One region of the Acidovorax sp. GW821-FHT10E03 genome, then DNA from elsewhere that is predicted to be linked to it. Evidence: predicted binding sites of a transcription regulator. Region 1 holds the regulator's gene; the other holds the start of a gene.
The links. Region 1 encodes sigma-54, which starts transcription at its own class of promoters, with help from an activator protein. Its sites were predicted from a motif close to TGGCANGNAANCTGCTTT; they were not measured.
Positions count from the first base shown of each region.

Region 1 (14,919 bases):
ATCGACTCGCTGGACCCCGCCGATGCCGACCTGCTGGCGCTGCTGGCGGCCGTGCGCTTTCGCCTGGCGCCCCGGCTCAAGGCCGCGGGCATCACCCTTGCCTGGAACGTGCAGGACCTGCCCCCGCTGCCCTGGCTCGACCCGCAGTCCGCGCTGCACGTGCTGCGCATCCTGCAAGAAGTGCTGGCCAACATCCTCAAGCACACCCAGGCCACCCTGATCGACGTGGCCACCGCGCCGCAGGCGCAAGCCGGGCAGGGCGGCGCGGGCGTGGTGGTGCGCATCCGCGACAACGCAGGCGCCTTCGTGCTGTCCGAAGGCCCGCCCGCCGCCCTGGCCGGCCAGGGCCTGCTCAACGTGCGCCACCGCGCCCAGGCCCTGGGCGGGCGCTGCCAGTGGGCGGCATGGGAGGGCGGGGGCGAATTCACCCTGTGGCTGCCGCTGGCGCGCGGTGATTGAAGAACTACTCTTTTGATAGCTGCCAGCGCTTGTCTGATAAGCGCTGGAGGCCTGTTTTGCATCAAACCCCGGCAAGGCCTTGTCCTCAGTTCTGAGGACATACAGGCGTGTTGCAATTTCTTAACATTCCGGCGGTTCGTCACACACCAAGGCCCCGCCATGCCCCGCCGCCCCTGCGCCCTGCGCGCCCTGCTGCTCCAGTTCGTGTTCATCGCCATCGCCTGCCTGGCCGCCTGGCCCGCCGCGCACGCCCAGGCGGGCACCTGGGCGGCCAGCGGCAGCCTGGGCGATGGGCGCCAATGGCACACCAGCACCCAGCTGCCCAACGGCAAGGTGCTCGTCGCGGGCGGCTATGGCGGCGGCAGCCTCAGCCACCTTGCCAGCGCCGAGCTGTACGACCCCGCCGCCGGCCAGTGGGCCGCCACCGGCCCGCTCGCCCACGCGCGCCGCGGCCACACCGCCACCTTGCTGCCCCATGGCAAGGTGCTCGTGGCGGGTGGCTACGACGGCAGCGCATTCATCGCCAGCGTCGAGCTGTACGACCCCGCCACCGGCTTGTGGAGCGGTGCCAGCGCGCTGGCCCAGCCGCGCACGGAACACACCGCCACCCTGCTGGCCGATGGCCGGGTGCTCGTCGCGGGCGGCCACGCCAGCGGGGGGCAGGTGGCCCAGGCCGAACTGTACGACCCCGCCACCGGCGCCTGGTCCCCCGCCGGGCAGTTGGCCGAAGCGCGCCAGGGCCATACCGCCACCTTGCTGGCCGACGGCAGGGTGCTCGTCGTCGGCGGCGGCAACGGCACCGGATACCTCGCCACCGCCGAGGTGTACCGCCCGAGCGACAACACCTGGGGCTCCGCCGCCCCGCTGCCGCAAGGGCCGCGCAGCGATTTCACCGCCACCTTGCTGCCCGACGGCAGGGTGCTTGCCGTGGGCGGAAACAGCGGCAGCGAGCAGCTTGCCAGCGCCGAGCTGTACGACCCCCAGGGCGATACCTGGGCGCCTGCCGCCTCGCTGAACAGCAAGCGCTTGTTCCACACCGCCACGCTGCTGCCCGGCGGCAAGGTGCTCGTGGCGGGAGGCTTCGGCAGCGGCAGCGCTCTCCAAAGCGCCGAACTGTACGACCCTGACACCAACCAATGGACCGCCGCCGGCGGCCTGAACGACGGGCGCTGGCGCCACATCGCCACCCTGCTGCCCCAGGGCAAGGTGCTCTTCATCGGGGGCGCCAGCGACCTTGGCGCGCCGCTCGCCAGCACCGAGCTCTACGACCCCGCCATCGGCACCTGGGAGGGTACCGGCGCGCTGCCAGGCCAGCGCACGGAGCACACGGCCACCCTGCTGCCGGACGGCAAGGTGCTCGTCGCGGGCGGGGGCGCCGGTTATGGCACCGGGCAGCTCATCGGCGCTGCCGCGCTGTACAACCCCGCCACCGGCGCCTGGGCCGCCACGGGCCCGCTGGCCGCCGCGCGCGCCTACCACACCGCCACCTTGCTGCCCGGCGGCAAGGTGCTCGTCGTGGGCGGCCTCGGCAGCGCAGGAGCGCTCGCCAGCGCCGAACTCTACGACCCCGCCACGGGCACCTGGAGCGGCACCGGCGCGATGGCCAGCCCCCGCTTGCGGCACGCCGCCGCCCTGCTGCCCAGCGGCCAGGTGCTGGTCGTGGGGGGCTTGGGCAGCAACATCAGCAACAGCCAAACCGCCACCGCCGAGCTGTACGACCCCGCCACCGGCCTCTGGTCCGCCACGAGCGCGATGAGCGCCGCACGCCAATGGCCCACGGCCACCCTGCTGCCCACCGGCAGGGTGCTCATCGCGGGGGGGAATGGCAGCGGCGGCACCCTGGGCAGCGCCGAGCTGTACGACCCCGCCTCGGGCACCTGGAGCGGCGCCGGCACGATGGCCAGCCCACGCTGGACCCACACCGCCACCCTGCTGCCCCAGGGCAAGGTGCTTGTCGCGGGGGGGCACGACGGCACCGACCTCGGCGGCGCCGAGCTTTACGACCCCGCCCTGAACGCATGGAGCCCCACCGGCCCGCTCAACACCGGACGCTCCGGCCACACCGCCACCCTGCTGCCCGGCGGCAAGGTTTTGGCCGCTGGGGGGGGTGGTGGCGGCTACCTGGGCAGCGCCGAACTGTACGACCCCGCCACGGGCGCCTGGGCCGCCACCGGCGCGCTGGCCACTGTGCGCGCCTACCACACCGCCACCGTGCTGCCCGATGGCACGGTGCTCGCCGCCGGGGGGCGCGACGGCGTCACGGCCACCAGCGGCATCGCCACCGCCGAGCGCTACGACCCTGCCGGCGGCGCAGTGCCCCCGGCCCGCATTCCCGCATTGACCGGCGGCCCCGTCCGGTTGAGCGGCGCGGCCTTCACCCTCACCGGTTTGCGGCTGCGCGGCGACAGCGAGGCCAGCGGCGGCAGCACCAGCGCATCGCCCACCCCCTTGCCGCTGGTGCAGTTGACGCGGCTGGACAACGGCGCGCACACCTGGCTCGCGCCCACCGGCTCCACCGCCGCCAGCATCGACGTGGCCGCGCCGGGCGCGCTGCCCAGCGGCCGGTATGCGCTGCGGGCGTTCGTGAACGGCATGGCGTCCAACGCGCTGCTGCTGGGCACGCAGGCCCAGCCCACGCTGGCCCTGTCCGCCAGCGCCGTGGGCGCCAGCGTCACCTTCACCGCCGCGCTGAACGGCGCATCCGCCAGCCCCACGGGCCAGGTGGCGTTCAGCGTGGATGGCGCGCCGCTGGCCTGCACCACGGCCACCTTCAGCGGCGGCGTGGCCACCTGCGCCACCAGCAGCCTGGCCATGGGCCTGCACAGCATCACCGCCAGCTACACGGGCGATGCCGACAACGCGCCCGCCACCGCCAGCCCGCTGGCGCACACCGTCAACACCGCCGCCGTGCCCGTGCCGGGCGGCGGCGGCAGCACGGCGCAGGTCGGCATCACCGGCGGCCCGGCCGGCTGCACCGTGAACACCCTGGGCCTGAGCGCGGCCACCGGCGCCGACAACCTGCCCGCAGGCGCCACCGCACCGCTGGGCGTGCTGCGCTTCACGGCCACGGGCTGCGCGGGCGCCACGCTCGCGGTGGCCATCACCTACCCCGGCGGCAGCCTGGCGGGGCTGGTGCCGCGCAAGTTCGGCCCCGCCACGGCCGGTGCCACGGCGCTCTGGTTCCCGCATGGCGCGGTCAGCGGCGACACGGTGAGCTTTGCCGTCACCGACAACGGCACGGGCGACAACGATCCCGCCCCCGGCGCCATCGCCGACCCGCACGCCATGCTGCTGCTGGCCGCCGCGCCCGCCGGCGCGCAGGCGATTCCGGCGCTGTCCGAAGGGGGCTTGCTGCTGCTGTCGGCCCTGCTGGCCCTGGTGGCGCTGTCAGCGGGCCGCGTGGGAAGGCGGGTGGTGTGAATCACTTCTCTTTTTGTAGCTGCTGGCGCTTGATGGGTGGGCGCTGGAGGCTATTTTTTGCATAGAACCCTGGCAGGGCCTTGTCCTCAGTTCTGAGGACATACAAAAGCGGCAGGCAACGGCAACATGGCGCATCTTCATCGCCACCAGCCCACCCATGCCATTCCCCTCCACCACCGCCCGCCTTGCGGGCCTGCTGCTGGCCGCCGCGGCTGCGCTGCCGGGCGCGGCCCCTGCGCAAGTCCTGTACGAAGGCTTTGACGACACCTTCACGCTATCGGGCAATGGCTGGGTCATGCAGAACAACAGCGCCCCGGTGGGCGCCATGGGCTGGTTCCAGGGCACCCCCATCTCTGCCTTGCCGGACCCCGGCCCGTTCGACGCCTACAGCGGCGCAGCCAATGCCTACATAGCGGCCAACTTCAGGAACACGGGCAGCAGCGGCACCATCAGCAACTGGCTGGTCATGCCGAACCGCACACTGAGCAATGGCGACGTGCTGACCTTCTACACGCGCAAGCCGGTCCCCAACCCAACGGACTACCCCGACCGCCTGGAAGTGCGCATGAGCACGCAGGGCGCCAGCACGGACGTGGGCACCACCGCCACCGACGTGGGAGACTTCACCACGCTGCTGACGAGCATCAACCCTGGCCTGGCGGCGGGCGGCTACCCCGCCGCCTGGACGCAGTACCGCATCACCGTGTCCGGGCTGGCCGCCCCCACCTCGGGCCGCGTCGCGTTCCGCTACTTCGTGACCGGCGCCGGCACCTTCGGCGCGAACGGCGACTACATCGGCATCGACGACGTGACGCTCTGCCCCGCCCCCGCCATGACGGCCACCGGCACGCCCGCCAACGGCACGGCCGGGGCCGCTTATGCCTACACGCTGGCGCAGGCCGGGGCGGTGGGCGGGTCGTCCTTCGCGGTCGCGGCGGGGGCGTTGCCGCCGGGTCTGGTGCTGTCGGCTGCAGGCGCCATTTCCGGCACCCCCACGGCCACGGGCACGTTCAGCTTCACGGCCACGGTGACGGACAGCCGCCACTGCTCGGCGTCGCTGCCCACTTCCATCACGGTGCAGGCAGGCAAGCCGCCCCCGCCGGCCAGCGCCACCGCCACCGCGGGCGACGCCGAGGCGACGGTGGACTGGAGCCCGGAACGGTGGGCGGACGCCTATGGGGCCCTCATCACCAGCTACACCGCCACCGCCGTGCAAGACCCCGCCAGATCCTGCACCGTGACCGGCTCCGGGCACAGCTGCACCGTGGCGAACCTGGCCAATGGAGCAAGCTACACGTTCCGCGTGGTGGCGCACAACGGATCCCCCACGCAACCCGATTCGGACGCCGCCGTGACCAACGCGGTCACGCCCCTGGGCGCGCAGAGCATCACCTTCCTCCCCGCCACCATCCCCGCGCAGGCTGCGGGCACCACGCTGACCCTGGGCGCCACGGCGACGTCGAACCTGCCCATCACCTACAGCGCCACGGGCGCGTGCAGCGTGGCGGGCAGCGTGGCCAGCTTCAGCGGCGCGGGCTCGTGCACGCTGACGGCCAGCCAGCCGGGCGGCGGGGCCTGGGCGGCGGCGGCGCCCGTAGCGCGTACCTTTGCCGTGATGGCGGCGCCCACGCTGGCGCTGGCGGCCAACGCCAACCCCAGCGCACTGGGGGCCAGCGTCACCCTCACCGCCACGTTCGGCAGCGCCAGCAACCCCACGGGCACGGTGAGCTTCAGCGCGGACGGCCTGCCGCTGGCCTGCGCGGCCCCGCCCGCCATCACGGGCAGCGTGGCCGCCTGCACCGTCAGCGGCCTGCTGGTGGGCGCGCACGCCATCACCGCCAGCTATGCGGGCGATGCCAACAACACCAGCGCCACGGGCGGGCCTCTGGCGCTGACGGTGGGCCAGGCCAGCCTGGCGGTGCCCGGCGGCGGCATGGCGCAGGCCAGCATCTCCGGCGGCCCGGCGGGCTGCACCGTGGGCAGCCTGGCGCTGACCGCCGCCGCCCCGGGCGACAACCTGCCCGCAGGCGCGACCGCACCGCTGGGCGTGCTGCGCTTCACGGCCACGGGCTGCGCGGGCGCCACGCTCGCGGTGGCCATCACCTACCCCGGCGGCAGCCTGGCGGGGCTGGTGCCGCGCAAGTTCGGCCCCGCCACGGCCGGTGCCACGGCGCTCTGGTTCCCGCATGGCGCGGTCAGCGGCGACACGGTGAGCTTTGCCGTCACCGACAACGGCACGGGCGACAACGACCCCGCCCCCGGCGCCATCGCCGACCCGCACGCCATGCTGATGCTGGCCGCCGCCGCGCAGGCGATTCCTACGCTGTCCGAATGGGGCCTGCTCGTGCTGGCGGCGCTGCTGGGGCTGGCAGCGCTGCGCAGGTTTCAAGCCAGATCGGCCTCCAGCGCTTGATGAGAAAGCGCTGAAAGCTATCAAATCAGGAGTTTTTTGCCGGATGCGCTAGCATTGCCAGTCCCATTGTCACGAGGCGCCCCATGACCACTGAAGCCCTGCTGGCCTACGCCCACTTTCTGGCCATCCTGACCATGACCGTCTTCCTGGCCAGCGAGGCGGCCCTGTGCCGCAAGGAGTGGCTCAACGCCGCGGTGGTGGAGCGCCTGGCGCGGGTGGACATGGTCTATGGCATCTCCGCCATCGCCGTGCTGGCCACGGGCCTGGCGCGCACCTGGTGGGGCATGAAGGGCGCGGGGTGGTACTGGTCGCAGCCCCTGCTGCACACCAAGGTCACGCTGTTCGTGGTCATCGGCCTGATCTCCATCGTGCCCACGGTGCGCTTTCTGCGCTGGCGCAAGCAGCTGCGCGTCACGGGTGCGCTGCCCACCGAGGCCGAGGTGCGCGGCACGCGCCGCCTGGTGATGATCGAGGCGCACCTGCTGGTGGTGATTCCGCTGCTGGCCGTGTTCCTGGCGCGGGGCGTGGGCACGCGCTAGAAAGCACAAAGCCCCGCGTGCGGGGCTTTGTTTGGGGGCCAAGGTGTGTCAGGCGGGCTTGTTGCTCAGGCATTCCTTCATGAAGGCCTTGCGCTCGTCGCCCTTGAGGGTCTTGGCCTTGGGGTCTGCGTTGCAGGTCTTCATCTTGGTCTGCTGCTTTTCCTGCTTGTTGGCAGACAGGCATTCCTTCATGAAGGCCTTGCGCTCGTCGCCCTTCTTTTCCTTGGCGTCGGCATTGCAGGTGGCCATCTTGCTTTGCTGCGCGGTGGGCGCCTTGGCCGGCGCGGAGGCCGCGGCAGCAGGCGCGTCGGCGGCATGGGCCGTGGCCAGGGAGAGGGTCAGGCCGATGGCCGTCATCAGGGAAAGCAGTTTCTTCATGTAATGCTCCTGCGGGTAGGGGGATGGACGGCCCGGTGGACACCGGGCCATTCAGCATAACGCCACAGCGGCGGGATGGGATGACGGGGCGCCCCCGTAGAATCCCCGCATGCTCTCCGTCAAACAGGAATTGCTCGCGGCGCTCGCCGGCGAGCTGGAAAAATTGTCGCCCGGCACTGCCGGGCGCGCTGCGTTCGAATCCCCCAAGGTGGCCGCCCACGGCGACTTCGCCTGCACGGCGGCCATGCAGCTGGCCAAGCCGCTCAAGCTCAACCCGCGCGCGCTGGGCGAGCAGCTCAAGGCCGCGCTCGAGGCCACGCCCGCGTTTGCCCGCTGGGTCGATGCCATCGAGATCGCCGGCCCCGGGTTTCTCAACATCCGCCTCAAGCCCACCGCCAAGCAGGAAGTGGTGCGCGAGGTCTTGGGTGCCGGAGACCGCTTTGGCTACCAGGCCGACAACGGCCAGCGCGTGCTGGTCGAGTTCGTCTCGGCCAACCCCACCGGCCCGCTGCACGTGGGCCACGGCCGCCAGGCGGCGCTGGGCGACGCGATCTGCAACCTCTTTGCCACCCAGGGCTGGAAGGTGCACCGCGAGTTCTATTACAACGACGCGGGCGTGCAGATCCAGACGCTGACCACCAGCACGCAGCTGCGCGCCAAGGGCTTCAAGCCCGGCGACGAGTGCTGGCCCACCGACCCCGAGAACCCGGCGTCCAAGGCGTTCTACAACGGCGACTACATCCAGGACATCGCCAACGACTTCCTCGCGAAGAAGACCGTCAAGGCCGACGACCGCGCGTTCACCGCCAGCGGCGACGTGGACGATGTGGAGTCCATCCGCCAGTTCGCCGTGGCCTACCTGCGCAACGAGCAGGACAAGGACCTGCAGGCCTTCAATCTGAAGTTCGACGAGTACTACCTCGAGTCGAGCCTGTACACCAGCGGCCGCGTCGAGGCCACCGTGGGCAAGCTCGTGGCCAACGGCAAGACCTACGAGCAGGACGGCGCGCTGTGGCTCAAGAGCACGGACTACGGCGACGACAAGGACCGGGTCATGCGCAAGAAGGACGGCACGTACACCTACTTCGTGCCCGACGTGGCCTACCACATCGCCAAGTGGGAGCGCGGCTTCACCAAGGTCGTCAACATCCAGGGCACGGACCACCACGGCACCATCGCCCGCGTGCGCGCCGGGCTGCAGGCGGCCGGCGTGGGCATCCCGCAGGGCTACCCCGACTACGTGCTGCACACCATGGTGCGCGTGGTCAAGGGCGGCGAAGAGGTCAAGATCAGCAAGCGCGCGGGCAGCTACGTCACGCTGCGCGACCTGATCGAATGGACCAGCAAGGACGCGGTGCGCTTCTTCCTCTTGAGCCGCAAGCCCGACACCGAGTACACCTTCGACGTGGACCTGGCCGTGGCGCAGAACAACGACAACCCGGTGTACTACGTGCAGTACGCCCACGCGCGCATCCAGTCGGTGCTGCGCGGCTGGGCCGAGCAGGGCGGCGGCGATGTGGCCTCGCTCCAGGGCGCGGACCTGTCGGCGCTCGAAGGCCCGCAGGCCCAGGCGCTGATGCTGCAGCTGGCCAAGTACCCCGAGATGCTCACCGCCGCCGCCGACGGCGAGGCGCCGCACGACGTGACCTTCTACCTGCGCGACCTGGCCGCCAGCTACCACAGCTACTACGACGCCGAGCGCATCCTGGTGGACGATGAAACCGTCAAGCGGGCCCGGCTGGCCCTCGTCGCCGCCACCGCGCAGGTATTGCACAATGGCCTGGCCGTGCTGGGCGTGTCGGCTCCGGCCAGAATGTAAGCAGTCACTATGAAGAAACAACAGACGGGTGGGACCATCATCGGCTTCATCGTCGGGGTCATCGTGGGCCTGGGGGCCGCACTGGCGGTGGCCGTGTACGTGACCAAGGTGCCGGTGCCCTTCCTCAACAAGGGCAACGGGCGGGGCGTGGACATGGATGCCGCCGAATCCCAGAAGAACAAGAACTGGGACCCGAACTCTCCGCTGTACGGCAAGAACCCGGCGCGCCCCCCCGCGCCGGCGGTGGCGGCGGCTTCCGCGCCCGCCTCCGCGGCGGCGCCCGAAGTGCGGGCGGCCGCCTCCGCGCCCAAGCCGGTTGCCAGCAAGCCCGAGGCGGCCAAGGCCGAAAGCAAGCCCGGCGCCGACCCGCTGGGCGATCTGGCCGTCGCCAAGGCCGCCGCCAAGGGCAACCTGGACCCGTTCGACTACTTCGTGCAGGCCGGGGCATTCCGCACCCAGGCCGATGCGGATGCCCAGCGCGCCAAGCTGGCCATGCTGGGCTGGGAGGCCCGGGTGAGCGAGCGCGAGCAAAATGGGCGGGCCGTGTTCCGCGTGCGCGTGGGCCCGTTCACCAAGCGCGATGATGCCGAGCAGCTCAAGGAAAAGCTCGACGGCGCCGGGGTGGAATCGGCCCTGGTGCGGGTGCAGCGCTGAACTGCCGCGCAGCGGGAGCTGAACTTTTTGCGGGGGCATGGCTCACATCCCCCAGACCAGAACCAGGAGAGTCTTTGCCATGAAACGCCGTGAGTTTTCTTTGTCCGCCGCCTCGGCGGTTGCCGCTTCCGCCCTGACGCTGCCAGTGGCCACCCCCGCGCTGGCCCAGGCCCGCCAGTTCAAGGAGGGCAAGGACTTCAAGCGGCTGGACAAGCCCGTGGCGCCCGATGCGCCCGCCGGCAAGGTCGATGTGATCGAATTCTTCTGGTACAGCTGCCCCCACTGCCACGCTTTCGAGCCCACGCTCGACGCATGGGTGAAGAGCGCCCCCAAGGACATGAGCATCCGCCGCATGCCCGTGGCCTTCAATGCCAGCTTCGTGCCGCAGCAAAAGCTCTACTACACGCTCGAAGGCATGGGCAAGCTCGACGCGCTGCACGCCAAGGTGTTCCGCGCCATCCATGTGGAAAAGCAGAAGCTGGCCAAGGACGACGAAATCCTGGCCTGGGTGACCCAGCAGGGGGTCGATGCCGCCAAGTTCAAGGAGGTCTACGGCTCCTTCACCGTGTCCAACCAGGTGCGCCGTGCGTCGCAGCTGCAGGACGCGTATGGCGTGGAAGGCGTGCCTTCCATGGGCGTGGCCGGCAAGTACTACACCGATGGCACCATGGCCGGCAACATGCAGAACGTGCTGCAGGTGGTGGAGCACCTGGCCGCCACGGCGAAAAAGGGGTGACGCCTCCTTGAAGGAAGCGTGGCCCTCGTGAGCCGCCTTCCTGCCCAGGGGGACGCACCCGGCGGCCCGGCAGCGCCGGCTCCACGGGTGCAGGCGGCGGCTTCCAAGCGCCGACGGCCTCGGATGCCCCAAGAAGAAGCCCGCGGATGCGGGCTTTTTTCATGGCGCACGCCGTGGGGTGGCTACAATGACCTGCAAGATTCGTGCCCTATGAACTACCGCATCCTCCCCCACCTCCTGCTTGTCGCCCTGGCCTGCCATCTGGGCGCGGCGCACGCCGAAAAGGCCGACCGCGCCAAGCCCATGAACATCGAGGCCGACGCCTTGCGACACGATGAGCTCAAGCAGACCAGCGTGTTCTCGGGCCGCGTGGTCATGACCAAGGGCTCCATCGTGCTGCGCGGCGCGCGGCTGGACGTGCGCCAGGACGCCGACGGCTACCAGTACGGCGTGGTCACGGCCGAGGCGGGCAAGCGGGCCTTCTTCCGCCAGAAGCGCGATACCGTGGCGGGCGCGCCGGACGAGTTCATCGAAGGCGAGAGCGAAGTCATCGAGTACGACGGCAAGGCCGACAACGTGCGCTTCATCACCCGCGCCGAGCTGCGCCGCTACCGCGGGGCGGTCCTCAGCGACGAGATCACCGGCGCCGTGATCGTCTACAACAACCTCACCGATGTGTTCACCGTGGACGGCAAGCGCACCCCCGCGACCAATGCGGCGGGCGATGCGCCCGCGCCCGGCAGCCGGGTGCGCGCGGTGCTCGCGCCCAAGGACCCGCCCGCCGGTACCGCCGCGCCGGAGGCCGCGCCCCCGGCATCGGCGCCGGTGCTGCGCCCCAGCAACAGCCTTGGCGGCGGCTCCAAGTGAGCGCGCAGCCCGTCAGCCCCGGTCCTGACACCCAGGCGGGCAGCCGCCTGGAGGTGCAGCACCTGGCCAAGTCGTATGGCAGCCGCAAGGTCGTCAAGGATGTGTCGCTGGTCGTGCAAAAGGGCGAGGTCGTGGGCCTGCTGGGGCCCAACGGCGCGGGCAAGACCACCTCGTTCTACATGATCGTGGGCCTGGTGCGCAGCGACGCGGGCGACATCCGCATCGACGGCCATTCGGTGGCCCACATGCCCATCCACCGCCGCTCGCGGCTGGGGCTGTCCTACCTGCCGCAGGAAGCCTCCATCTTCCGCAAGCTCACGGTCGAAGAGAACGTGCGCGCGGTGCTGGAGCTGCAGCGCGCGGACGACGACGGCAAGCCGCTGTCGCGCGAGGCCATCGAAGAGCGTCTCACGGCCTTGCTGCAGGAGCTGCGCGTGGACCACCTGCGGGCCTCGCCCGCCATGGCCCTGTCGGGCGGCGAGCGCCGCCGCGTCGAGATCGCCCGCGCGCTGGCCACGCAGCCGCGCTTCATCCTGCTGGACGAGCCCTTTGCGGGCATCGACCCCATCGCCGTGATCGAGATCCAGCGCATCATCGGCTTCCTCAAGGCGCGCGGCATCGGCGTGCTCATCACCGACCACAACGTGCGCGAGACGCTGGGCATCTGCGACCACGCCTTCATCATCAGCGATGGCCAGGTGCTGGCCCAGGGCACGCCATCCGAGATCGTGGACAACGCCGAAGTGCGCCGGGTGTACCTGGGCGAACATTTCCGCATGTAGACATGGCCTCCACGCTTGTCACTTCGTGTACTGCGCTGCCCCCCGAGGGGGCCTTCGCGCCTTGGGGCGGCCCGGCGGCGCGGTACGGTGCCCCCACGCTCCCCGCTGCGCGTGGTTCGCTGCCCCCCGAGGGGGCGTTCGCGCCTTGGGGCGGCCCGGCGGCGCTCAATCAATGAAACCTGGACTCTCGCTGCGCGTCTCGCAGCATCTTGCATTGACCCCCCAGCTTCAGCAGTCCATCCGGCTGCTGCAGTTGTCCACGCTTGAACTCTCGCAGGAAGTCGAGCAGATGCTCGACGAAAACCCGTTCCTCGAACGCAACGCCGACGAGGCGCCGCGCGAGGAGTTTGGCCTGGAAGCCGCCGATACGCCGGCCCAGGCCGACGACTACAGCGCGGATGATGCTATTTTTTCAGGAGCTACCAGCGCAAGCAGTACCAGCGCTGAGGCTCAAAATGATGCTGAAACTCCGAGCGCGGGCGCCGACGAGCCCGACTGGAGCGGCGACGGCACGGTGGAGATGGCGCCCAACGACGCCGAGTGGGGCGGCGACGCCCCCGCCCGCAACCGCAACGACGCCGAAGGCGACGAGGCCGACGCCACCGAACTGGCCCGCACGCACGAATCGCTGACCGCCTTTTTGCACCGACAGGCGCTGGCGCTGCGCCTGTCCGAGATCGACCGCGCCGCGCTGCGCTTCCTGATCGAATCGCTCAACGACGATGGCTACCTGGAGGATCCGCTCGAAGAGCTGGCCATCAGCCTGGCCGGGCCCGACGACCTGGAGCAGATCGAGGAACTGGTGCACCGCTTCACCGTGGCACAGCGGCTGCTGCAGAGCCTGGAGCCCGTGGGCGTGGGCGCGCGCGGCCTGGCCGAGTGCCTGACGCTGCAGCTCAAGGCGCTGGCCGCCGACGAGGACAGCGACATCGACCCCGACACCGTGCAGACCGCGCTGCGCGTGTGCCAGCAGCCGCTGGAGATGCTGGCGCGGCGCGACGTGCGCCGCCTCACGCAGGCCTGCGGCGACAGCGAGGAGCGCACCCGCGCCGCCATGGCGCTGATCGCCCGGCTGGAGCCGCGCCCGGGGCGCCGCTTCGCCGACGTGGAGCGCAACATCATCATCCCCGACGTGATCGTGCGCAAGGCCGGGCGCGCCAATGGCCGCGACGGGCAGCACAACTTCATCGTGCAGCTCAACCCCGACGTGATGCCGCGCCTGCGCGTGCACGACATCTATGCCGGCGCCCTGCGCGGCCACAAGGGCGGCGAGGGCCACCAGGGCATGCAGCAGCGCCTGCAGGAGGCGCGCTGGTTCATCAAGAACATCCAGCAGCGCTTCGACACCATCCTGCGCGTCTCGCGCGCCATCGTGGAGCGGCAGAAGAACTTCTTCACCCACGGCGAACTCGCCATGCGCCCGCTGGTGCTGCGCGACATCGCCGACGAGCTGGGCCTGCACGAGTCCACCATCAGCCGCGTGACCACGGCCAAGTACATGGCCACGCCCATCGGCACCTACGAGCTCAAGTACTTCTTCGGCTCGGGCCTGGGCACCGAGACCGGCGGCAATGCGTCGAGCACCGCCGTGCGCGCCCTCATCAAGCAATTCGTGGCCGCCGAGAGCCCGACCAAGCCGCTGTCCGACAGCCAGATCGCCGAGATGCTCAAGGAGCAGGGCATCGAGTGCGCGCGCCGCACCGTCGCCAAGTACCGCGAGGCGCTCAAGATCGCGCCGGCGAATCTGCGCAAGGCGCTGTAGGCGCCGTGCGGGCGTGTGCGCGGCGCATGCGCCTGGTGGCCCATTTTTCCGCTCCGTTGCCGTCTTTCCCTCTTACTTCGCCACCCCGTCCATGGCCCGCATCGTCTTCGACCTTCCCGCGCACTTCGGTTTCGCCACCGAAATGCAGATCTACATCAGCCACGTCAACCAGGGCGGGCACCTGGACAACGCGCAGCTGCTGAGCCTCGTGTCCGAGGCCCGGGTGCGGTTTTTCCAGTCACTCGGCTACCCCGAGGCCGACGTGGGCGGGCTGTCCATCGTGGTCGGAGACATCGTGGCACAGTACAAGTCCGAGGGGTTCCACGGCGAGACCATGCGCGTGGAGATGGCGCCTGCGGACTTCAACCGCTATGGGTTCGACCTGGTCTTTTGCATGACCGAGAAGACCTCGGGCCGCGAGGTGGCGCGCGGCAAGATCGGCATCGTTTTCATCGGCAAGGCCGACCGCAAGGTGGCGCCGATCCCGGACTCCATCCGCCAGTTGCTGCTGGCCCGTGCCGGCACGCCGGATTCACACGTACTTTCCGAGCGCGTATCCTCACCATCGTCATGAATCAACTCCAACTTTTTCTCCCTTGCGCCGCCGGTGTGGAGGGCTTCCTGGCCGACGAGGTGCATGGCATCACCGCCCTCACGGGGCAGGACCTGCTGGTGGGCCGGGGCGGCGTGCTGCTGCGCGCCTCGTGGCGCGACGCGCTGCTGCTGAACCTGCACAGCCGCCTGGCCCAGCGCGTGCTGGTGCAGCTGGCGCACCGCCCGTACCGCTCCGAGAACGACCTCTACGCCGCCGCCAGCGACGTGGCCTGGGAAATCTGGTTCACCACGCGCCAGACCTTCAAGGTCGAGGTGACCGCCCAGCACAGCCCGCTGCAGAGCCTCAATTTCGCGGGGCTCAAGGTCAAGGACGCGGTGGCCGACCGCTTTCGCGCCAAGAGCGGCGTGCGCCCCGACGTGAACACGCAGTGGCCCGACGTGCGCATCCACCTGCACCTGACCACCGACGAAGCCACCATCTACATCGACACCTCGGGCGAGCCGCTGTTCAAGCGCGGCTGGCGCGAGGACAAGG
Region 1 is NZ_JBWKMU010000009.1:19,992-34,910, forward strand. It holds gene AC07OD_RS16660 (sensor histidine kinase) at 1-459, shown strand, start outside; gene AC07OD_RS16665 (IPTL-CTERM sorting domain-containing protein) at 619-3,879, shown strand; gene AC07OD_RS16670 (IPTL-CTERM sorting domain-containing protein) at 4,037-6,292, shown strand; gene AC07OD_RS16675 (DUF2214 family protein) at 6,376-6,831, shown strand; gene AC07OD_RS16680 (PsiF family protein) at 6,880-7,209, opposite strand; gene argS (arginine--tRNA ligase) at 7,319-9,028, shown strand; gene AC07OD_RS16690 (SPOR domain-containing protein) at 9,038-9,682, shown strand; gene AC07OD_RS16695 (thiol:disulfide interchange protein DsbA/DsbL) at 9,762-10,418, shown strand; gene lptA (lipopolysaccharide transport periplasmic protein LptA) at 10,629-11,285, shown strand; gene lptB (LPS export ABC transporter ATP-binding protein) at 11,282-12,067, shown strand; gene AC07OD_RS16710 (RNA polymerase factor sigma-54) at 12,240-13,829, shown strand; gene AC07OD_RS16715 (acyl-CoA thioesterase) at 13,921-14,403, shown strand; gene AC07OD_RS16720 (THUMP domain-containing class I SAM-dependent RNA methyltransferase) at 14,400-14,919, shown strand, end outside.

Region 2 (14,919 bases), on a different contig from region 1:
GCGAAGCCGTCAGCCACGCACAAGGATGGTGCATTGCAACATGATACAGTCGCTGGTTGCCATGTCCCCAGCCCGCGGCCAGACATTTTGTTGTTCATGGCAAACGGGTAACCACCATCCTTCCCTGAGAGAGACCTCATGAAGATTCACGAATACCAAGGCAAGGAAATCTTGCGCAATTTTGGTGTGCCCGTTCCGCGCGGCATTCCCGCATTCACGGTGCAAGAAGCCGTGGAAGCAGCCCAGAAACTGGGCGGCCCCGTGTGGGTCGTCAAGGCCCAGATCCACGCCGGTGGCCGTGGCAAGGGCGGCGGCGTGAAGGTTGCCAAGACCATCGACGACGTCAAGCGCATCGCTGGCGAGATCCTGGGCATGCAGCTCAAGACGCACCAGACCGGCCCCGAAGGCCAGAAGGTCCGCCGCCTGTACATCGAAGACGGCGCCGACATCAAGAACGAACTGTACGTCTCGCTGGTCACCGACCGCGCCACGCAGAAGGTGGCCCTGATCGCTTCGAGCGAAGGCGGCATGGACATCGAGGAAGTGGCGCACTCCACGCCCGAGAAGATCATCACCGAGATGATCGATCCGATTGCCGGTATCACCACCGAGCAGAGCAAGAAGGTCGCAGCCGCCATCGGCCTGACCGGTGCTTCCATTGACCAGGCCGTGGACATCTTCGCCAAGATCTACAAGTGCTACATGGACACCGACGCGTCGCTGGTGGAAATCAACCCGCTGAATTGCGACTCCAAGGGCAATCTGATGGCCCTGGACGCGAAGTTCAACTTCGACGCCAATGCGCTGTTCCGCCACCCTGACATCGTGGCTTTCCGCGATCTGGACGAAGAAGATCCAGCCGAAGTGGAAGCATCCAAGTTCGACCTGGCCTACATCAGCCTGGACGGCAACATCGGCTGCCTGGTGAACGGTGCCGGCCTGGCCATGGCGACCATGGACACCATCAAGCTGTTCGGCGGCGAGCCGGCCAACTTCCTGGACGTGGGCGGCGGCGCCACCCCCGAGAAGGTCACCGAAGCCTTCAAGATCATGCTCAAGAACCCCAAGGTCGAAGGCATCCTGGTCAACATCTTCGGCGGCATCATGAAGTGCGACACCATCGCCACCGGCGTGATCACCGCCTGCAAGGCCGTGAACCTGAACGTGCCGCTGGTCGTGCGCATGAAGGGCACGAACGAAGAGCTGGGCAAGAAGATGCTGGCCGAGTCCGGCCTGCCCATCATCGCCGCAGACACCATGGCCGAAGCTGCGACCAAGATCGTTGCTGCCGTCAAGTAAGCCCGGAGAACACACATGTCGATCTACATCAACAAAGACACCAAGGTCATCACCCAGGGCATCACGGGCAAGACCGGCCAGTTCCACACCGAAAAGTGCCAGGAATACGCGAACGGCAAGAACTGCTTCGTGGCAGGCGTGAACCCCAAGAAGGCCGGCGAGTCGATCTTCAACATCCCGATCTACGCCTCCGTCAAGGAAGCCGCATCGCAGACCGGCGCCACCGTGTCGGTGATCTACGTGCCGCCCGCAGGCGCTGCTGATGCGATCTGGGAAGCTGTGGAAGCCGACCTGGACATGGCCATCTGCATCACCGAGGGCATTCCGGTCAAGGACATGCTGATGGTGCGCAACAAGATGAAGGCCAAGGAAGCCGCCGGGGGCAAGAAGACCCTGCTGCTGGGCCCGAACTGCCCCGGCCTCATCACGCCCGACGAAATCAAGATCGGCATCATGCCCGGCCACATCCACCGCAAGGGCCGCATCGGCGTCGTGAGCCGCTCCGGCACGCTGACGTACGAAGCCGTGGCCATGTTGACCGAAGTGGGCCTGGGCCAGTCGAGCGCCGTGGGCATTGGTGGCGACCCCATCAATGGCTTGAAGCACATCGACGTGATGAAGGCGTTCAACGATGATCCGGACACCGACGCCGTGATCATGATCGGCGAAATCGGCGGCCCTGACGAAGCCGAAGCCGCCCAGTGGTGCAAGGCCAACATGAAGAAGCCTATCGTGGGCTTCATCGCTGGCGTGACCGCGCCTCCCGGCAAGCGCATGGGCCATGCCGGCGCGCTGATCTCCGGCGGCGCCGACACGGCCGATGCCAAGCTCGCCATCATGGAAGAGTCGGGCTTCATCATCACCCGCAACCCGTCGGAGCTGGGCAAGCTGCTCAAGGCCCAGCTCAAGTAAGCTGCCGGCCCTACACCGGCACGGGCATTCGTAAGCACAACTACGGACGCCCGCAGCCGCAAGGCCCGATAAACTGGCCGCTCCAATAAAAAGAGAAGCGCTCGGAACCCTGGTTCCCGGCGCTTCTTGCATTCATAACAGTGGAGTTCAGTATGGAGTTTGTGCAAAGTGCCGATTTCTGGATCGGCCTGATGAAGATCGTCTGGATCAACATCATTCTTTCGGGCGACAACGCCGTCGTCATCGCCCTGGCGGCCCGGTCCCTCCCTCCCCATCAGCAGCGCAAGGCGGTTTTCTGGGGGTCTGGCGCGGCAGTGGTGCTGCGCATCCTGCTCACCGTGGTGGCAGCCAAGCTGCTGGAGCTCTCGTTCCTGCAGATCGTCGGCGGCTGCCTGCTGCTGTGGATCGGCTTCCAGCTGCTCAGTGACGATGAGGAAGAGGAAGGCGAGTCGAAGGCCTATGGCAGCCTCATGGCGGCGGTGCGCACCATTCTCATTGCGGACCTCGTGATGAGCCTGGACAACGTGATCGCCGTTGCCGCTGCGGCGCACGGCAACGTGCTGCTGCTGGTGCTCGGCCTGGCCATCAGCATTCCGCTCGTGATCTTTGGCAGCACGCTGATGATCAAGCTCATGGAGCGCTTCCCCGCCATCGTGCTGATGGGGGCCGCCTTGATTGGATGGGTGGGGGGCGAAACCATTGCCAATGACGCAGCGCTGCATGGCTATGTGGTGGCGCATCCTTCGCTGCACTATGTGGCCGCGGCGCTTGGCGCGCTGCTGGTGGTGGGCGCCGGGAAATTCTGGCCCCACAGGGCCCGGCGGGAATCGGCGGCCTGATTACGCCCATCACATGGTGCAACAAATTGTTGCACCATGTGACAAAAGTGGCACCCCCACAGCGTGGCGGCCGCCTCGCCACGACAAGAAGGGCATCCGTGCCTGCAGGGGCCCAGCGGCGCTGCGGTAACGGCGACGGCCGCGCACCCTGCCCGCCCGGGCGCAGATATTGCTTTTACCCACACAAATACAGTGTGGAACCAATAGCAAGTGGGACGAACAACCTCGGGTCGGTGGCTGGGCATGTGGCGGACCGATGGGTTTCGGGGCGCAGTGGCCTCGGCGGTGGTCATTGCGCTGTGTGCGGCCGCTGGTGTCTTCCAGTCCCTGGAATACCGCGTGTATGACGCAGCGAGCAGTGTCGCCACGCCACCCCCCTTGCCTGAAATTGTCATCGTCGGCATGGACGATGCCAGCCTGGCAGCGCTGGGAAGCGCACCCTGGTCCCGCGATGTCTACGCCCGGCTCGTCGACCAGCTGGCGGCCGCGGGCGCCAAGACCATTGTCTTAACCCCTTCCTTCGCCACCCCTGAATCCGACCGCGGCCTTGCCTACGTCCGCAAGGTGCGGGAGACGCTTGCGCGTGCCGGAGACACATCTCCGCTGGCCGCCGAGTTGGGCCGTGCCACCGCCGAGGCGGAGCAGGCGCTCGACACCGATGGCCGCCTCGCGGCCAGCATCCAGCGCGCCGGCAATGTGTTCCTGGCCTCAAGCTATGCCCTGGCCGGAGGAAAGGCCACGCCGCTGCCCCCCTATGCGCACCGCAGCGTCCTGCCCGACTCCGGGTCCTTCGCCACGCCCGCCACGTCGGCCCGGCACCCCATCGCGGAACTCGGCTCCGTGGCGGCAGGCGTCGGCCACCTGTCCATGGAAGCGGATGACGACGGCCGCGTGCGCCGCATCCCACTGCTGCTGCGGTATGACGGAGTCGCGGTGCCCTCGCTGGCATTGCTGGCAACGCGGCACAGCCTGCATCTGGGCCCGAACGAGATCCGCACCCAGGACGAGCCGCGCGGTGTGCGTGTGGGCGGACTGCACATTGCCACGGACGAGGTCGCCGCCATGCACCCGCGCTTTCATGCCGCGCAGGATGGCGCGACACCGTTTCCCACGGTGTCCTTTGCCCAGGCGCTCAGCGGCAAGGTGCCCCTTCACACCTTCAAGGACAAGGTCGTCTTGGTGGGGGACACCAGCGAGGCACTGGCGGCCCTCTGGGTTCAGCCGGGCGCACGGACGATGTACCCGGTCGAGATGCTCGCGCACACCGTCTCCGCCATGCGGCAGGGCCTCGGTGTGCAAAGGCCCTCCTGGGCGCCCGCGGCTGCATGGGGAGCGGTGCTGGGGGCCTGGCTCTTCGTGGCCTTGGTTCTTCCCCGGCTTTCACGCGCCGCGGGATGGGCGCTGAGCGCAGTGCTGCTGTTGCTCCTGGCAGGCACCGAATGGGGCTTGCTGCGCCATGCCGGGCAGTGGATATCGTTGGTACCCGGCGCCCTGGCCTTGCTCGTGGGGGTGGTGGCATTCACCGCGCTGCGCATGGGGGGAGGCAGCACCCAGGAATCGTCCGGGGAAGCCGCCGAAACCGACCGCATGATGGGGCTGGCCCTGCAAGGGCAGGGGCAGCTCGACATGGCATTCGAGCGCCTGCGCAAGGTACCTCCCAGTGATGCCTTGATGGACAACCTGTACCACCTGGCGCAGGACTTCGAGCGCAAGCGCAACTTTGCCAAGGCCAAGTCCGTCTACAAGCACATCCTGCAGCACAACCGCGCCTACAAGGATGCATATGCCCGCTACAAGCGCGTGCGGGCCCAGCTGCAGAAGGACGCGGATGGCCCGCCCTCCAGCACGCCCGCGTCGGTCCCGCCGGCCTCGCCGCGCCTGCCGGGCGATGCCACAGCCGGTATCCCGATGCTCGGTCGCTACCGGATCGACAAGGAGATCGGCAAAGGAGCGATGGGCGTCGTCTACCTGGGACGGGATCCGAAGATCGGGCGCGTGGTCGCCATCAAGACGCTGGCCCTGGGAGAGGAATTCGAAGGGGACGCGCTGATCGACGCGAGGGCCCGCTTCTTCCGCGAGGCGGAAACCGCGGGACGCCTGCAGCATCCCTACATCGTGACGATATTCGATGCCGGCGAAGAACACGACCTCGCCTACATCGCCATGGAATTCCTCAAGGGCTCCGACCTGACGCAGGCATGCCGGGCCGGGCAGCTCCTGCCCGTGGACACCGTGCTGTCCATTGCGGCCCGCGTCGCCGAGGCACTGGACTATGCCCATGCGCACAACGTGGTGCACCGCGATATCAAGCCGGCCAACATCATGTTCGACGCCGCCACGGACGCCGTGAAGGTGACGGACTTTGGCATCGCGCGCATCACGGACTCCAGCAAGACGCGCACGGGGATGGTCCTGGGCACCCCCAGCTTCATGTCGCCCGAGCAGCTCGCGGGCAAGAAGGTGGATGGCCGATCGGACCTGTATTCCTTGGGCGTCACGCTGTTCCAGCTGCTGACCGGGTCCTTGCCGCTGCGCGGCGAGTCGATGACCGAGCTCATGCACAAGATCGCCAGCGTGGACGCACCCGACATCCACCAGCTGCGGCCGGAGCTTTCATCCGCGGTGGCCCGCGTGGTGGCCCTGGCCCTCCAGAAGCGCCCGCAGGCGCGCTACCAGACGGGGCGGCAATTCGCTTCCGACCTGCGCCAGGCAGGCGCAGCATCCTCGGCGCCGGAAGTGTTACCGAGCCCGGAAGCAGTCGTCTATGATGCGGACCGCGATGCAACAGGGCATGAAATGGCGGATTTTCAGGAAACCGTGATGGAGCCACCCGCCGGGCGGGGTGCGGCATCCCCGCCGATTCCAGGCGCCCGATGACGCACGCCTCCACATCCATGACCTACGAATTTTTCGCGCGGACCGACAAAGGCCGCGTGCGCACCAACAATGAAGACGCGGTGGCGGTCGACCGGGATGCGCAGGTCGCCATCCTGGCCGATGGCATGGGCGGATACAACGCCGGCGAAGTGGCAAGCGGCATGGCCACCACCTTCATCCGCACCGAGATGGCCCGCTGGCTGGGGCAGGCAGGCGGCACGCCGCAATCCACCGACGTACGCCGCGCCCTGGAAATCTGCGTGGAGAACGCCAACCACGCGATCCTTGGAGCGTCGCTGTCCAACCCCCAGTACGCAGGGATGGGCACCACGCTGGTGGTGGGGGTCTTCCACGGCAGCCGCCTCATCCTCGGGCACATCGGCGACTCCCGCTGCTACCGCGTGCGGGACGGCGTCCTGCAGCAGATCACGCGCGACCACTCCTGGCTTCAGGAACAGGTGGATGCCGGCTTGCTCACCGCACAGCAAGCGGCCCTGTCGTCCAACCGCAACCTGGTCACCCGCGCGCTGGGCGTGGAGCCCAACGTCATGATGGAAGTCAACGAATTCCAGGTCGCGCCGAATGACTTGTTCCTGATGTGTTCGGACGGGCTCACGGACATGGTCGCGGACGCGGACCTGGCGGAACTGGTGCGGGCACCTGTTCCCCTGGAGGAAAAAGCCACACTGCTCATCGACACCGCCAATGCGAATGGTGGCCGTGATAACGTGAGCGTACTGCTGGTGCAAGCGGCCGCGGGAGGCAAGAAGCGCGGCCTTATGTCCCGATTGCTAGGGGCCGCGTGAGTGGCCGCTACTACAACAATTACTCATCACATCAGGAGTGGATCATGCCCAGAATGATCGTTTCAATCGACGGGGTTGTCATCAAGGAAGTGCAACTGACCAAGGAGCGGACCACGCTGGGCCGGCGCCCCTACAACGACATCGTGATCGACAACCTCGCTGTGAGCGGCGAGCATGCCGTCATCCACATGGCGGGCCAGGATGTGGAGATTGAAGACCTGGGCAGCACCAACGGCACCTACGTCAATGCCAAGGCCGTCAAGCGGCAGGAACTGCGCAACGGCGACACGGTCGAGGTGGGCAAGTACAAGATCCGCTTCCTGCACGAGGCCGAGGGGCAGAACTTCGAGAAGACCATGATCTTCAAGCCCGGCATGGTCCCGCCCGTCGGCGCAGCCGCGCGCCCCGCAGTTCCGGCGCCGGCTCCTGTTCCCATTTCCGCGGTCATCCGGGTCATGTCGGGAGCCGCCGCCGGGCGTGAAGTGTCGCTGCAGAAGGTGGTCACCACCATTGGCAAGCCTGGCGTGGCGGTTGCCTCCATCACCAAGCGCCATCAAGGATTCGTGCTGGCCCATGTGGAAGGTCCCGACATGCCGTTGCTCAACGGCGCCTCCATCGGAACATCGCCCGTGCCGCTCAAGAACGGTGACCGGCTCGAACTGGCCGGCACGGAAATGCAGTTCGAACAGAGCTGACCGCCACCGCCGGACTGCAGCAGCCCCATAGGCGGCTCATTCCGGCCCACTGCCCCTGGAATTCGTGCGCAATCCCGTCTTGCACCTGTTCTGGCGCCATGGGCGGCGCATGGCGGTCACGTTGATTCCGCTGGTATTTGCGCTGCTGCACATTGCAGGCGTTCTTCATCTCCAGGTCCTGGAGCGGCTGGAAAACATCATCTACGACACCCGGCTGCGCGCCACCATGCCGCGCACGCTGGACGAGCGCATCGTCATCGTCGACATCGACGAGAAAAGCCTGGAGCGGGTGGGGCATTGGCCCTGGGGGCGGGACAAGCTCGCCACCCTGAGCCGTGAATTGTTCGAGCGCCAGCAGGTGGCGGTCGTGGGCTTCGACGTCCTCTTTGCGGAAGCCGACGGAAGCTCGGGACTCTCGAGCCTCGAGCAGCTGGCCCGGGGCCCCTTGCGGGCCCAGGCAGGGTTCAAGGAACAACTCGTGCGCCTGGCCCCGGCGCTCGACTATGACGCGCTCTTCGCCCGGTCGCTCCAGGGGCGGCCGGCGGTTCTGGGCTACTACCTCACCAGCGACCGGGACGGAAGGACAAAAGGCGTGTTGCCCGCGCCAGCGCTCTCCCCGGAGCGGCTGCGCGGGCTGCCGCTGAAAACCACTTCCTGGGGCGGTTATGGCAGCAACATCGAAGAGCTTGCCAGCGCCGTGCCCGCCGCAGGCTTTTTCAACTCCATCACCGATGACGATGGCGTCGTCCGCTCCCTCCCCCTGCTTGCGGAGCACCAGGGGAAGTACTACGAATCCCTCGCGCTGGCGATGTTTCGCACGGTGCTTGGCATGCCGGAAGTGCACCCCGGCTTTGCCAGCCCCCTTCCTGAAGGCGGATATGACACGCTGCAGAGCGTCGTGCTGCGCCAGGATGGCCGCGCGCTGGCATTGCCCGTGGACGCCCAGCTCGCAACCCTCATCCCCTTTCGCGGCCCCGGGGATGTCGGCGGTGGGTCGTTCCGGTACATCTCCGCGTCCGACGTCCTGGAGGGCAAGCTCCCTTCCCATAGCCTTCAGAACCAGCTGGTGCTGGTGGGCTCGACCACGCCCGGCTTGCTGGACCTGCGCGTGACCCCGGTGGGCCGCACCTACCCAGGCGTGGAGACGCACGCCAACATGCTCTCGGCCTTTCTGGACGGGAAAAGCATCGTGCGGCCAGACTACGCCGTGGGCTTTGATGCCGTGCAGCTGCTCATCGCAGGCCTTTTGCTGGCGGTGGCGCTGCCAGCGCTTTCGGCGACCTCCGCGGTCTTGCTCAGCCTTGGGACCGTCTCAGTCCTTGCCGTGCTCAATCTCTGGCTCTACCTCGCCCATGGCCTGGCCATGCCATTGGCTACCGTGGTGGTGATGGCGGTGTTCGCATTCGCCCTGAACATGGTCTACGGCTACTTTGTGGAAAGCCGCTCCAAGCGGGAACTGGCTGCGCTGTTTGGCACGTATGTGCCGCCGGAACTGGTGGACGAGATGGTCAAGCAGCCCGACAAATACAGCATGCAGGCCAGCAACCAGGAACTGACCGTCATGTTCTGCGATATGCGGGGGTTTACGGCCATGTCGGAACAGATGGAACCGCTGCAACTCCAAGCCCTGCTCAACGAGGTGTTCAGCCGGCTCACCCACATCATTCGCAGTCATCGCGGCACCATCGACAAGTACATGGGGGACTGCGTGATGGCGTTCTGGGGAGCGCCGGTGGCTACGCCAGACCATGCGCAACTGGCGGTGCGGGCAGCGCTGGACATGGAGCAGACAGTGGAACAGATCAATCTGTCGCATCGGGAGCGCAAGCTACCGGAGATTGGTATCGGCATAGGACTCAACACCGGCACCATGTGTGTGGGCGACATGGGCTCGGAAATGAGGCGCAGTTACACGGTCATCGGCGACGCGGTCAACTTGGGATCTCGTCTAGAGGGCCTGTCCAAGCACTATGGCGTTCGCACCGTGGCGAGTGAATCCACCCAAGCCCAGGCACCAGGTTTTGTCTGGCAAGAGTTGGATCGGGTGCGCGTCAAGGGCAAGGCTCAGGCAGTGGCTATCTATTCGCCGGTTGCCGCACTGCACGCCACGATGCCTCAGAAAGCGGAAGAATTATCCATATGGAAGCACTTTCTGGACGCCTATCGCGCCCAGGACTGGGCACAATGCGACAAACTGCTGGTGAGCTTGCAGCAAACTACCGTGCCCTCTGCCATCTATGACATGTATGCGTCCCGCGTGCAAACCTTACAAGGGCAGCTCTTCGACCCAGAATGGGACGACGCCACCAATTTCGACACTAAATAGACAGGTTGGCCCATGAAGGTTCGTGTATTGGGCTGCTCCGGGGCCATCGCCAAAGATTGCCGGACTACTTCCTTCCTCATCGACGATAGCATTCTGGTCGATGCGGGTACGGGGGTGGGCGACCTGACACTGGACGAGATGCGCAAGATCGACCATGTGTTTCTGACGCATTCCCATCTGGATCACATCGCGGCGTTGCCGCTGATGCTCGACGCCGTGTCGTCGCTTCGCCAAGCCCCTGTGCAAATTCACGCTTTGCGGCCGACAATTGAGGTGCTGCGCAAACACATCTTCAACGATATCATTTGGCCTGACTTCGCACGTATCCCTTCGACAGACAGTCCATTCATGCGGTTTTGTCCGCTCAATGTGGGCGAACAATGTACTTCCGCTGGTGTGGTCGTGGAGGTCCTTCCAGCAGTCCACACCGTGCCCGCGGTGGGCTATGCCATTCAAGGACTGCAAGGATGGTGGGTCTTCAGCGGTGATACCGAACGGAACTCGGCCTTCTGGGACCGGGTGAACCAGTTGCCTGTTGCCATGCTCGTCATGGAGACCGCATTTAGCGAACGCGAGAGAGCCCTGGCCCGCCGTAGCTTGCACCTGTCGCCTCGGTCGTTGTTGGCAGAATTGCGCCTGTGCGAACAGCGTGGCTGTCCGGTGTACATCACCCACACCAAGCCGGCTGAAACGGAAGTCATCATGGGCGAGATACGGGAGCTGCTTGCCGACAAGACTGTCAATCTTTCGGATGAGGGGACCCCATTTAGCATCCAGTGGTTACAGGCAGGACAGGAATTCACCTTGTAGACCAGCGTTGTTCACGCACGCGCCCCCTCGTCGGCTGCGCAGCTTCAATGACAAATCCTGCACAACTGGCAACAAAACATGGAATCGATGACAGTCGTGACGGAACAAAAATGTCACCCCATCCTCCGTAGCCGCATATTAGGCTGCGCCAGCGAGCTGGGATCGTGCAGAGTGGACTCACTGCCTTTGGCAGACACCAAGCTGGCATGAGAAATGCTGCATCATGATCAGACCTGGAGAATTCTTCTGCAGGTTGTTAATTGCAATCGACCTCCAAGGAGTTTCTTATGAAGCGCAATCTGCAAAAGGGTTTCACACTCATCGAACTGATGATCGTAGTGGCCATCATCGGTATTCTGGCTGCTGTGGCACTGCCTGCTTACCAAGACTACACCATCCGCGCCAAGGTATCTGAAGGCCTGAGCTTGGCATCGGCCGCGAAGACGGCAGTTGCAGAAACATTTGCGAATACCACGCAAGGCACGATTGAAGCCTATGCTGGCACCGGTGCGATTGTCGCTCCCGCGCTTGGAAACACCACGTATGGATATGAATATACCGCCGGCACCAATGTAGCTTCTATTGCGATTGCAGCGACTACCATTGCTGTTCCCGTCGCAGCTAATTCTGGTCGAATCACCGTTACCTATGCCGGTTCCCTTGGAACCACTTTGGGCAATCCGTTGTTGCTCACTCCCGGCGCTGGCACGGTAACCAATTCCGCCGTACCAAGTGGTCCTTTGACAGCAGGCGCTCCTGTTGTCTGGGGTTGCGGCATTGCTGCCACCGCCTCTTTCAAGTATGTTCCGGCCAACTGCCGCTTTAACAACGTCTAATAAAGGCGATTGGAGAAAGGCCGCCTTGTGCGGCCTTTTTTTTGGTGAATCACATTTGAATGTTGCTGTGCTTTCATTCGTCACTCATTCAATTCAAGTGCCACTTCAGTTGTATGGAAGAGAGGAAGAAGGCATGAAACAGCACTTTCAATCGGGATTCACTTTGATCGAATTAATGATCGTAGTGGCCATCATCGGAATCTTGGCAGCGGTGGCACTGCCCATGTATCAAGATTACACCATCCGTGCCCGAGTTACAGAGGGCCTTAGCCTAGCTGGCACTGCCAAAACAGCGGTGGTGGATTCATTCTTTGCAACGCAAAGCGGCGGTATCTTGCCCTATGCTGGCACGGGTGCCCCGGTGGCGGGCAGCTATGGATATCAGTACGTCCCAGGAACGCATGTCACCTCGATTGCTATTGGCGCCATTGCAGACGTCTCTGCACCTGTATTGCCAGAAGGCCGCATCACGATCAACTACGGAGGTGGGGTAGGTTCTGTATTGGGGACTCCATTGGTTCTGACCCCCGGCAGCGGCATTGTGACCAACACCGCGGTCCCCGGGTCACCGCTCGCCGCCAGAGCTCCTGTAGTATGGGGCTGTGGAGTGGCCTTGATGACCGCCTTCCGCTATGTACCAGCCAATTGCCGCCATCCACTTTAAGGGGAAATCGTGGTTTATAGGAGTTGGTGTTTTTAACGTTTTTTGACTTACTTTGTCCCATGCGTATTCGCCACCGTGCCGCCCTAAAGGCCTCGACCACTCACTTGCTCGTGACCGTCATGATCGCCACGTTGGCCGCGATTCTGGTTTTTTATGTTTGGTATCCCTGGCCGTTCTATGAACTCGTTTCTGGCCGTGAATTGTTTTGGTTGGTAATTGGGGTTGATGTGGTATGCGGGCCGCTGCTGACCTTGGTGTTGTGGAATCCCGCTAAGTCTGCAAGAGAACTAACCCTCGACATGTCGCTCGTCGGTTTAATCCAAGCTGCAGCGCTGGCCTACGGAATGAGCACCGTGACAGATACTCGTCCTGTACGCTTGGTATTTGAGGTGGACCGTATTCGTCTGGTTTCGGCGGCAGAAGTCAACTCCGCCCATTTAGCGCATGCGGTAAAGGGACTTCAACAGCTCCCATGGATGGGGCCAGTGCTCGTTGGCATCCGGCAACCCAAAGATAATCAAGAGATGCTGGAAAGCATCGACATGTCACTGGAAGGGCTGGAGCCGTCACTGCGGCCGGACTGGTGGCAAACATATGATCTGTCGATTCCTCAGGTGTTGAAGGCGGGGCGGTCAATAGCCGTCTTGAGAGCTAATCGCCCAGCGGATGCAGAACGAATAAACACTGCGGTACGAGCTGCAAAAACTTCTGAATCCGATCTAATCTGGCTACCACTGACAGCTGGACGTAGATTTGATTGGGTAGTTTTTCTTCACAAATCAACTGCCTTGCCTGTGTCTTACGCCCGTATTGATGGTTTTTTCTGACAGCCTAGTCTCACCTCCCAGCTCGGCGAGCCTCTCGGTCACAAAACTCCCTGACTTGCCCCCATGCTTTTCCACTATGCACACATCGTGGATAGACATTCCCCTGTCAACGGCCTTGCACATGTCGTAAATAGTAAGTAGGGTTATCTGAACGGCGGTGAGTGCTTCCATTTCCACACCAGTAGGGCCAACCGTTTCCACTGTTGCAGAGCAAACTATGCCAATCGTTCCCGGCTGCCGCGCACCAGAATCTTCGAATTCAAGGGCAACGCGGGTGAGTGCCAGAGGATGACACAGAGGGATTAAGTCACTGGTTTTCTTCGCTGCCATGATGCCTGCGACACGCGCAATGCCAAGCACATCTCCCTTGTGGGTAGTACCGGATTGGATCAACGCCAGAGTGGCAGGCAGCATTTCAATCCGGCCCCTGGCCACTGCGATTCGGCGAGTAGCGGGTTTGGCACCAACGTCCACCATATGGGCTTTGCCTTGGGCGTCGAAGTGGGTGAGAGGCGAGGTGAAGATGGACATGCGAATGGAGCGAAACATTTAGAAGGCGAAGGCATCATACGGCGTTAGTACAGGGCAAGGCATGTGCATCGCCCTGCGGATGGGAAGGACCTTCGTGCGGAAATTTCAGCGAAAATGGCTTCGAGTGCCTATGCATAAAGCGGTAGCAGCTATATTTCTTGTAGCTCATGAGGCGTTGCATATGCCGTTGGCGGTGGCCCAGACCGATCTCCCCACCCTCGGCGACTCCAGCGACCTCACCACCAGCGCCGAGCGCCGCCTGGGTGACCGCATCATCCGCGAACTCTACCGGGATCCCGACTACATCGACGATCCTGTGATCGCGGACTATGTACAAGGCATATGGCGCCCGCTGATGGCTGCCGCCAAGGCACGCGGGGAACTCTCTTCCGAGCTGGATGAGCGCTTTGCCTGGGAAATCCTTCTGGGCCGGGACCGCACAGTCAATGCCTTCGCGCTGCCTGGGGGCTATCTGGGCCTGCACCTGGGGCTCGTCGGCGTCGTGACCAGCCGCGACGAACTGGCCTCTGTGCTGGCCCATGAACTCAGCCATGTCACCCAGCGCCATATCTCCCGCCTGGTCACCCAGCAAAGCAAACAGACGCCCCTGCTGCTGGGCGCGATGATTCTGGGTGCCCTGGCGGCCAGCAAGAACCCGGGTGCCACACAGGCGCTGGTGGTGGGAGGCCAGGCGCTGGCGATGCAGAACCAGCTCAATTTCTCGCGCGACATGGAGCGGGAGGCAGACCGCATCGGCTACGGCCTGATGGCGCCCGCGGGGTTCGCGCCGCAAGGATTCGTGAGCATGTTCGACAAGCTCCAGCAGGCCAACCGTCTTAACGACAACGGCTCCTGGCCCTATCTGCGCAGCCACCCGCTGACCACCGAGCGCATGGCGGACATGCACTCGCGCATTCCCCCGGGTGCCACCACCACGGCGGCAGCGCCTTCCACGCTGGAACACGCGATGGTCGCGGCGCGTGCCAGGGTGCTGTCCAATCCGGGGGTCGACACCCTGCGCCAGTGGATCGCCGAGCCCCAGGGCACGGGGTTTACCTCCCAGCCCGCCACCCGGCGCGCCGCCGTGCTGTACGCGGCAGCCCTGGGCAGCAGCCAACTGCGGGATGCCACAGGCGCGCGCGCGACCGCAAAAAAACTGGAAGATCTGGTTCGCAGCGACGCCCCGGCCCACCGATTGGCAAGGCTGCTGGAGGCCGAAATTGAACTGGCGGCTGGCGAGGCAGGCGCCGCTGTGAACATGCTTTCCAGCGATGTGGGCGGCGGCGACAGCCATGGCGGCAACCGCCGCCCTGAACTGGTTCTGCGTTCACAGGCCCTCCTGCGTGCCGGGCGTGCGGCCGAGGGCGGCGGGCCACTGCAAAGCTGGGTTGCCACAAACCCCAGGGACGCCACGGCGTGGCAACTCCTGGCATCGACTTGGCAGGCCCAAGGCCAGCCGCTGCGGGCCGTGCGTGCGGAAGCGGAGGCGCACGCCGC
Region 2 is NZ_JBWKMU010000006.1:166,510-181,428, forward strand. It holds gene sucC (ADP-forming succinate--CoA ligase subunit beta) at 139-1,299, shown strand; gene sucD (succinate--CoA ligase subunit alpha) at 1,315-2,211, shown strand; gene AC07OD_RS12410 (TerC family protein) at 2,364-3,050, shown strand; gene AC07OD_RS12415 (CHASE2 domain-containing serine/threonine-protein kinase) at 3,294-5,927, shown strand; gene AC07OD_RS12420 (Stp1/IreP family PP2C-type Ser/Thr phosphatase) at 5,945-6,733, shown strand; gene AC07OD_RS12425 (FHA domain-containing protein) at 6,778-7,428, shown strand; gene AC07OD_RS12430 (CHASE2 domain-containing protein) at 7,538-9,754, shown strand; gene AC07OD_RS12435 (3',5'-cyclic-nucleotide phosphodiesterase) at 9,767-10,564, shown strand; gene AC07OD_RS12440 (pilin) at 10,852-11,400, shown strand; gene AC07OD_RS12445 (pilin) at 11,534-12,064, shown strand; gene tfpZ (TfpX/TfpZ family type IV pilin accessory protein) at 12,124-12,891, shown strand; gene moaC (cyclic pyranopterin monophosphate synthase MoaC) at 12,844-13,422, opposite strand; gene AC07OD_RS12460 (M48 family metalloprotease) at 13,553-14,919, shown strand, end outside.
Region 2: AC07OD_RS12440 (pilin) is a predicted target of sigma-54. The motif match lies at 10,767-10,784, and genes of this name have one in related genera.